Regions from separate parts of the Arthrobacter sp. SAFR-023 genome, predicted to be linked through region 1. Evidence: riboswitches for the same ligand, from Rfam matches in the RefSeq annotation. Region 1 holds a riboswitch; the other holds the start of a gene.
The links. Region 1 has a riboswitch for glycine ahead of ACTHQX_RS20445 (glycine dehydrogenase (aminomethyl-transferring)). Riboswitches for the same ligand answer to the same signal wherever they lie in the genome.
Positions count from the first base shown of each region.

Region 2: linked by a shared signal. The riboswitch ahead of cycA (D-serine/D-alanine/glycine transporter) and the one ahead of ACTHQX_RS20445 (glycine dehydrogenase (aminomethyl-transferring)) in region 1 are both predicted to bind glycine.

Region 1 covers NZ_JBQCMF010000025.1:35,892-40,553, forward strand. The annotation lists gene ACTHQX_RS20425 (nitrilase-related carbon-nitrogen hydrolase) at 1-64, opposite strand, end outside; gene ACTHQX_RS20430 (Dps family protein) at 293-772, shown strand; gene ACTHQX_RS20435 (MFS transporter) at 886-2,448, opposite strand; gene ACTHQX_RS20440 (TetR/AcrR family transcriptional regulator) at 2,516-3,055, shown strand; glycine riboswitch at 3,181-3,279, shown strand; partial or broken gene ACTHQX_RS20445 (glycine dehydrogenase (aminomethyl-transferring)) at 3,467-4,662, shown strand, end outside.
Region 2 covers NZ_JBQCMF010000008.1:201,393-206,054, forward strand. The annotation lists gene ACTHQX_RS10905 (methylenetetrahydrofolate reductase) at 78-887, opposite strand; gene purU (formyltetrahydrofolate deformylase) at 919-1,875, opposite strand; gene cycA (D-serine/D-alanine/glycine transporter) at 1,875-3,374, opposite strand; glycine riboswitch at 3,520-3,617, opposite strand; glycine riboswitch at 3,822-3,922, shown strand; partial or broken gene ACTHQX_RS10920 (glycine dehydrogenase (aminomethyl-transferring)) at 4,071-4,662, shown strand, end outside.

The sequences.
Region 1 (4,662 bases):
GACGTCCGGACGGCTCTGTCCGGGCGAGCGAAGCTGGCGCGTTGAGGCAGGTTATTTCGATCATGATGATGATTTCTCCAGTGAGACGACCGTCACTAAATGAATGACGTTCATTTAGTATGCACGTGCCGCGCGAGTGTGGCAAGGGCATATTGAATGCCGCTCGTTTATGACCCTTGGGCGTGGGCCGCAAAATAGTAAGTAAGCTGATCGTGAAATTCGGGTTCCGGTGCTCGCTGTGCCCGAGTGCCTGCGGTAGCGTCGAAACCACTGGACTATTCGAGGAGGATTCATGAAGGCTTCACCGACACTGACCAACAACATGCAGGCCGTTCTGGCGGACCTGATCGAACTGCACATCCAGGGCAAGCAGGCGCACTGGAACATCGTTGGAACCAACTTCAGGGATCTGCACCTTCAGCTGGACGAGATCGTCGATGCCGCCCGGGCCTTTGCCGATGACATGGCGGAGCGCATGCGCGCCCTGCATGCCCTGCCGGACGGGCGCAGCGCCACTGTGGCGAAGGCGACCCACCTTCCGCAGTTCCCCGACGGGCTCATCAGCACCAAGGATGCGATCGACCGCATAGTCGCCGCACTCGAAGCGGCCGTGGGTACCATGCGCAAGGTCCATGACGAGGTGGATGAGGAAGACCCCACCACCGCGGACCTGCTGCACACCTTCATCGAAAAGCTCGAGCAGTATGCGTGGATGGTAGGCGCCGAGAACATGAAGGCGTCGGCCAGCGTCACGCACCCTGACGCCAAGTAGCCGGCGCGCCGCGCGCCGCCGGCTGGAGTAGGGGCAGTCCCGGAGGAATTTCTCCGGGGCTGCCCGTTGCTGTGTCGGCTGCCGTGGGTGCGGCGCCGGTTACTGGGTCCCGGCTACTTCGCGCGCGGAACGCGGCGAAGTACGACGGCGGCGAGCACCGAGGCTCCCGCCATCAGTACCAGCGCAATCGCCGCTGTGATGTGGACACCCGAATCAAACGCTGCCCGGGCGGCCGCCGTGAGGCCCTCGGCCACCGGGGTCGGCAGCGACCCGACCAGCTCCATGGCGCCGGCCAGCGTTTCCCTGGCCTGGTCTGCGGACGCCGCCGGGATGGTTTGGGCAACTGAGTCGGGCAGGGAAAGGTGCTGCTGGTACGACGCGGTCAGGATCGATCCCAGGATGGCTGTGCCCAAGAGTGAGCCCACTTCGTATCCGGTCTCCGAGATCGCTGCGGCCGCTCCGGACTTGTCCGCGGGCACCGCTCCGAGAATCAGGTCGTTCGAGATGGTCTCGGCAGATCCCACACCCAGCGCCAGAATAAGGAGGGCGGCCAGCAGCACTGTGGGACCGGCGTCGTGATTCCCGAACGCCACGAGGGCGTAACCGGTGGCGCTCAGCGCCAGTCCCGCGGCCACCACGAACCCGGGGCGAACCTTCCGGACCAGCGGAACCACCAGCAGTCCCGCCACCACCATGGCAGTAAGGGCAGGCAGCATCGCCGTGCCGGATTGCGAGGGCGACATGCCTTCAAGCAGCTGCAGGTGCTGGGCCAAGAATAGGATGAACCCGTTGTAGGAGAACAGCGCCAGGACGTTGGCCGTGATCGCAGTGCTGAACACCCGGTTCCTGAACAGCGATAAGTCCAGCAGCGGGGATGCGAGGGCCCGCTGCCGGCGGACGAAGACGAAGCACATGCCCAGGCCAAACGCCAGAACTCCGAGGGACTGCACGCCGGGGCCGTGGGTGGCCAGTTCCTTGATGCCGTAGACCACCGGCACCATGGTCAGCATGGACAGTGCAATGCTGGGCCCGTCCACCCGTCCCGGGCTGGGGTCCTTGGACTCAGGAATGAGGAAGCGGCCGAAGACCAGCGGCGGCAGCATGATCGGTACGGCCACGAGCAGGACGGCGCCCCACCAGAAGTGCTCCACCAGCCAGCCGCCGAAGATCGGCCCCAGCGCGGCGCCGCCGGAAAACCCGGCAGCCCAGATGGCCACCGCCAGCCTCCGCCTGCCGGTCTCCCGGAAGATGTTGCGGATCAGGGACAGTGTGGAGGGCATGAGCATGGCACCGAAGAATCCCATGGCCGCGCGGCCTGCAATGAGCCATTCGGCGCTCGGGGCGAAGGCTGATGCCGCTGAGACCGCCGCAAATCCCGAAATGCCAACCAGCAGCAGCCGGCGGCGCCCGATCCTGTCGCCAAGGCTACCCATGGCGACGAGAAGTCCGGCCAGGACAAGGGCGTAGGCGTCCACTATCCACAACAGCTGCACGCCCGAGGGGTCCAGGGTGCGGGCGACCGCGGGAAGGGCGAACGTCAGCGCGGTGTTGTCCACGGCCACCAGGAGGACAGGGAACATCAGCAGGGCAAGGGCAAGCCAGTCGCGCGCGCCGCCACCGCTGGAGACCTGGCCGGCAGGTGTGCGCTCCCGGGGCAGGGATGGGTTCATGGTCATAAGTTAACTATACCGTCTAGACGGTATAGTTACAGATCTCCCGCTGCGAAGGGGCATGATGGAAGCCATGCCCAGAAAACCGGTCGCCCGCGGCGCAGTGCTCGATGCGTTTGAATCCCTGCTGATCGAGGTGGGGGAGCGTGCCGCCACACTTGACGCCGTGGCCGCCCGTGCTGGCGTGTCCAAGGGCGGGCTGCTGTATCACTTTCCGAACAAGGAAGCGCTGATCAGTGTCCTGCTGGACAGGCTGGACGAGTTCGCGGAGGCGGATGCCCAGGCCATGGCGGCGGCTCCCGAGGGTGCTGCCGCCTACTTCATCAAATCGTCCGTCTGGGCGGACACCCCGCTCGACCGTGCGATCGTGGCCGCCACCAGGCTCGCCGAGGTGGCGCACGAGGAGACCCGGCGCCGGTTCGCCCATATCCAGCAGCGGTGGCTCGACGAGATTGCCCGCGACGTCGGACCTGGCCTCGCCAAGGCCGTCCTCTATATGGGGGACGGGCTGTACTTCAACGCCATGCTGTCCGTCGGCCCGGCCGCGACGCCGTCGGAGACCGCGGTCGACGTCGAAAGCCTTCTTGCGGCCCTCGACCGGCTGCGGGGGTAAGCCGGCTGCGCGGGTAGTTGCGCGCCGGGGGTGGGCCAGCCCACGCCGCCACAGTTTGCAGACGCGATCCCGGCGTAGGAGAATAGCCTCTGTGACAGCTGTCACCGCTCAACTGAATATGCCTTTGATCTGCGGCGGGAGAGTCCTGCAAGTAGGTACAAGCAGGCGCCGTAGGAGCAAAACCTCCCCAGGAATCTCTCAGGCCCATGTACCGCCGCGGCAAGGCAACTCTGGAAAGCAGCAGGCTGCCCGCATTGAATGTTCCGCCAACACGCGGACGGTTCAGGGCATGCTGTGCTCACCGACGGTGCAAGCGGAGCTGTGCGTAGGCGCAGCAACGCGGAAACTCTCAGGTCCAATACAGAGCGGGGAGGAACCCGAATCACTGTGGCGTACCCCGCGCCCTTAGTTATGGAGTTCCTTTTGACCGTAGATTCAGCCTCCGCCTCCTTTGTCGACCGGCATATTGGTGCCCGCCGACAGGCCGACGTCGAAGCCATGCTCAAGGCCGTCGGCTACGAGACAGTCGATGCACTGGTTGACACGGCAGTGCCGAAAGACATCCGGCAGGACTCCCCGCTGGAGCTCTCCCCGGCCCTGAGCGAGGTCGAAACCCTCGCCGAACTCCGGAATCTCGCGGCCAAGAACAAGACCGCCGTCCAGATGATCGGCCAGGGCTACTACGACACCGTCACGCCGCCGGTGATCCGCCGCAACATCCTTGAAGCCCCCGCCTGGTACACCGCGTACACGCCGTACCAGCCGGAGATTTCCCAGGGCCGCCTCGAGGCCCTGCTGAACTTCCAGACCATGGTCCAGGACCTGGTCGGCCTGCCGATCGCCAACGCGTCGCTGCTGGATGAGGCGACGGCGGTGGCAGAGGCCGTACTGCTGATGCGCAGGGCCAACAAAAACAAGGACGCCAAGGACGGCAAGACGGTCCTGGATGCCGACTCCCTGCCGCAGACCATCGCGATCGTCAAGGGCCGCGCCGAGGCGCTTGGCTTCGAGGTCGAGGTCGCCGACCTGTCCCAGGGACTGCCCGACGGCGACATCAACGGCGTCGTCCTCCAGCAGCCCGGCGTCTCCGGGCGCGTCTTCGACCACACCGGGGTCATCGCCGCCGCCAAGGAACGCGGCGCCCTGGTCACGGTGGCCGCCGACCTGCTGGCGCTGACGCTCATCACGCCCCCGGGCGAGCAGGGCGCGGACATCGCCGTCGGCTCCGCCCAGCGCCTGGGCGTCCCGCTGTTCTACGGCGGACCGCACGCCGCGTACATGGCCGTGCAGAAGGGCCTGGAACGCTCCCTTCCCGGCCGCCTCGTGGGCGTCTCTAAGGACAACGCCGGCACTCCCGCTTACCGCCTCGCGCTGCAGACCCGGGAGCAGCACATCCGCCGCGAGAAGGCCACATCCAACATCTGCACTGCGCAGGCGCTGCTGGCCATCGTGTCCTCCTTCTACGCCGTCTACCACGGACCCGAAGGCCTGAAGGCGATCGCCGAAACCGCACACGGCCATGCCAAGACCCTGGCCGCCTCGCTCAAGGCCGCCGGGCTGGACGTCCTACACACCAGCTTCTTCGACACCGTGACGGTTTCCGTCCC
Region 2 (4,662 bases), on a different contig from region 1:
ACGTACAGTTGTGGCTTCCCTTCCGCGGCGGGAAAGGGGCCACGAGTGTACGTTCGCGCTCTGGTTGCGGCCTTTGGTTAGGAGGCTTTGGCGCCCGCGGGGAGGTTCCAGTTCATCGCCGGCTGGGTTTCGACGTTGTTGAACGTGTAGAGGTGGATGCCCGCAAGTGCAGGTTCCATGGTGGCCAGTTCGGAAACCAGGGACCTGGATGAGTAGCTGCCCGCGTTCAGGAGCCTGCGGGCCAGGGGGCCTTTCCGGTTCAGGAACTTCAGCGACGGGCCGACCCCGATTTTGGTGGCCAGCGAGATCAGCTTGGCCCGCGGAACGGCCCCGGCCACCCCAGCCCAGATCGGGAGATCGAGGCCTTCGCGCCGCAGCATTTCCGTGTACCAGCCGATCCTGGGCGCCGAAAAGCACATCTGGGTCACCACGTTCGAGGCCAGATGCTGCTTCTCCAGCAGTGCATCGAGCATCTGCAGCTCGTTGTGTTTCGGATGGCCTTCGGGATATCCGGCGACACCGATGGCCATGGACCCGCCGGTCAGGTCGGCAATGTCCTCCATGAGCCGGCTGCTGTTGCCGTAGGGACCGGCGGGCTCCGGAGCGTCACCTCCGATCGCGAAAACCTCCGTAATCCCCGCAGCCTCGCAGTCACGGAGCATGCCGGCCAGCTGCGCCCGGCTATCGATGCTCCGGGCGGCCAGGTGTGGAATCACCTTGTAGCCCAGCTGGCCAAGCTGGACCGAGGCCCCCACGGTGGCCTTGACCCCGTGGTGCGGGAGGCAGGTTACCGTCAGCGTTGATCCGGCTGAAACGTGCGTCTGTACTTCGGCAACAATGCCGTCGGTGGGAATGATCTCCAGGCGCACCGGCAATTGGTTCGTCATGAGCAACTCCAGGTCTGGTTGGATGGGCTTGTCAGCGGAGGATGACCGTGCGGTTCCCGGACAGGATGATTCTTCCTTCGGCGTGCCAGCGAACAGCATTCGTCAGGGCCTTGCACTCCGCGTCCTTGCCCACGGACACCAGGTCCGCGGGAGTGTAGGTGTGGTCGACCTCAATCACCTGCTGCGCAATGATCGGTCCCTCATCAAGCTCTGAATTCACGTAATGGGCCGTGGCGCCGACAGTCTTCACTCCGCGCTCATGCGCCTGGTGGTACGGTTTGGCACCCTTGAAGCTGGGCAGGAAGGAGTGGTGGATGTTGATGGCCCTGCCGGCGAGCCGGGCGGTGGCCGAGTCGCTGAGAACCTGCATGTAGCGGGCCAGGACCACCAGCTCAACTTCATAGTCATCCACCAGTCCAAGCAGCTCGGCCTCCGCTTCGGCTTTGGTCTCCGGCGTCACGGGGATGTGGTGGAACGGGACCCCGTGCCAGGCTGCGAGCCCTTCCAGGTCAGGGTGGTTGGACACCACCGCCGCTATCTCCACCGGCAGCTCGCCGTTGCGGGCGCGGACCAGCAGGTCGTTGAGGCAGTGATCGTATTTGGACACCATCACCAGGATCCGTTGCTTGCGGCCGTGGCGCTCCAGACGCCAGTCCATGCTCCATTGACCTGCCAGCGGTGCGAAGCTGTCTCGGAGCTGTTCGACGGCGGGCTGTTCGACGGCGGCGGTGTCACCTGCCGTGTCACCTGTCGCGTCACTCGTCGAGGCGAAGTGGACCCTCATGAAGAAATGCCCCGCGGTCCGGTCGCCGAACTGCTTGAGGTCAACGATGTAGCACTCCTGCTTGAGCAGGAAATCCGCGACCGACTGGACTATTCCCAGCGAGTCCGGGCAATGGAAGGTGAGCACAAACTCCCCGCCGGCATCGGGAGTCTGGGCCCCGCGGGCCCGGGCCGCCGCCGTCGGCCTTTCCTCGGTCCTGATCATCACTTGACGCTTTCCTTCTCCTCGAGATGCCGGCTCCCATGCTCGCGGGCGGCGGTCTCCTCAGCCTGTAGTTCATCCTGGAAGGCCGCGTAGCGGGCCAGGTGCGCGGGCCGGCGGCGCAGAACCAGCCAGGCCGCACCGAGCAGGACGAACCAGACGGGGGTAACCAGCAGTGCGGTCAGGGTGTCGGGCTGGGTGGTCAGGGTCCACAGCACGAAGGCGAAGAACGCGAAGACCACCCACACCATGGGGATGCCGCCGGGCATCTTGAACTTGGAGGCGGTGTGCAGGTGCGGGCGACGGCGCCGGAAAGCGATGTAGCTGGCAAGGATGATCGACCAAACGAAGACGAAGCAAACGGCCGAAACGGTGGTGACCATGTCGAACGCCTTGCCGACGTCCTGGCCGGCGTACATGAGCACTACGCCGGAGAGCAGCAGCACGCAGGACAGGAACAGGGCGTTGTTGGGTACCTTGCGGCGGGACAGGCTGCCGAAGGCGGCGGGCGCGTCGCCTTCCTGCGCCAGTCCGTAGACCATGCGGGAGGTGGAGTAGATTCCGGAGTTGGCCGAGGACATCGCCGAGGTCAGCACCACGAGGTTGACCACCGTGGCGGCGGCCCCGAGTCCGGCCAGCGAGAACATCGCAATGAACGGGCTGTGGCCGGCGGCGAACTGGGTCCAGGGCGTGACGGACATCAGGATGATGAGGGCACCCACGTAGAAGAGCAGCACACGGATCGGGATGGAGTTGATGGCCTTGGGAAGGTTCCTCTCCGGGTTCTTGGCCTCTGCGGCCGTGGTGCCCACCAGTTCGATGCCCACAAAAGCGAACACAGCGATCTGGAAGCCGGCCACAAAACCCATGAATTCATTGGGGAAGAAGCCGCCATGGCTCCACAGGTTGGTGAAGCTTGCCTGTCCGGCGTCGCTCTGGAAACCACTGAAGATCATGAACATGCCCACGATGATCAGGGCGGCGATGGCGATGATTTTGATGAGGGCGAACCAGAACTCTGTTTCGCCGAATGCCTTGACTGTGGTGAGGTTCAGCAGCAGCAGGATGGCCACGGTGGCCAGGCCCGGGATCCAGAGGGGCAATCCCGGCCAGAGCTCGCGGGAGTACCCGGCGATGGCGATGACGTCCGCAATGCCTGTGATCACCCAGCAGAACCAGTAGGTCCATCCGGTGAAGAACCCCGCCCACGGCCCCAGCAGGTCGGCGGCGAAGTCGCTGAAGGACTTGTAGTTCAGGTTGCTCAGCAGGATCTCGCCCATGGCCCGCATGACGAAAAAGAGCATGAAGCCGATGATCATGTACACGAAGATCACGGACGGCCCGGCCGCGGAAATGGTCTTGCCGGAGCCCATGAACAGGCCCGTGCCAATGGCACCGCCGATGGCGATCAGCTGGATGTGCCGGTTGCTCAGCTGCCGCTCCAGGCGGGGAGCCTCACCGGCTGAGGAACCGGCTGGGGAGGCAGGGGGATGAATCGTCATAAGGAACTCCATCGTTCAAGTGGCCAATAGCCACACTGATTCGGTTCCTCCCCACTCTGTCTTGGACCTGAGAGATTCCGCGGACATGGTCTTCCGCTTGCACCGTCGGTGAGACAGGACGTGCCTGCCTGCTTTCCAGAGTTGCCTCGCCGCGGCGGTACGTGGGCCTGAGAGTTTCCTGGGGAGGGTTTGCTCCTACGGCGCCTGCTGAACGTACCGGCAGGGCTCTCCCGCCGCAGATCGTAAGCATTTTCAGTTATTTAAAAAAATTTATGTGTGCCGGCGGCGGCCGTCTTGCCGGCCCGGGCCGGTCAGTGCAGCCCCGCTGGCCACCGGATCAGTGTGGTCTCCGTCACGAAGAAATGTCAAACGGGGACCTCCGATTTGGTCTGGGCGGAATTGTCCCGTAACCTGTGAGCCGAATCACCCCACATCTTCATAGCCTTTCGAACCGTGGCGGGAGAGTCCTCCCAGTCATTCACCGGGCAGGCGCCGTAGGAGCAAATCCTCCCCAGGAATCTCTCAGGCCCCCGTACCGCCGCGGCTAGGCAACTCTGGAAAGCAGTTCGGGTAACCGGGCTCACCGACGGTGCAAGCGGAGAATCATGTCCGCGGAATCTCTCAGGTCCAATACAGAGCGGGGAGGAACCCAATCCATGCCGTGCCACACGTGGCCGGCCAGACCTGGAGTTCCTCATGACGATTCAATCTCTTCCATCAACCTTTGCCGACCGGCATATCGGCGCCCGGCGCCAGGCCGATATCGACACCATGCTCAAGACTGTCGGCTATGACACGGTCGACGGCCTCGTGGATACCGCCGTTCCGGCGTCCATCCGCCAGGAGAACCCCCTGCTGCTCACCGCCGCCCTGAGCGAAGTTGAGGTCCTGGCGGAGCTTCGCCGCCTGGCCGCCAAGAACAAGACCGGCGTGCAGATGATCGGCCAGGGCTACTACGACACTGTCACGCCGCCGGTGATCCGGCGCAACGTCCTTGAAGCCCCCGCCTGGTACACCGCGTACACGCCGTACCAGCCGGAGATCTCGCAGGGCCGGCTGGAGGCGCTGCTGAACTTCCAGACGATGGTCCAGGATTTGACCGCACTGCCGGTCGCCAACGCGTCGCTCCTGGATGAAGCGACGGCGGTGGCCGAGGCTGTGCTGCTCATGCGCCGGGCCAACAAGAACAAACAGGCCAAGGACGGCAAGACGGTCCTGGACTCCGACTGCCTCCCCCAGACCATCGCGATCGTGCTGGGCCGCGCCGAAGCCCTCGGCTTCGAAGTGG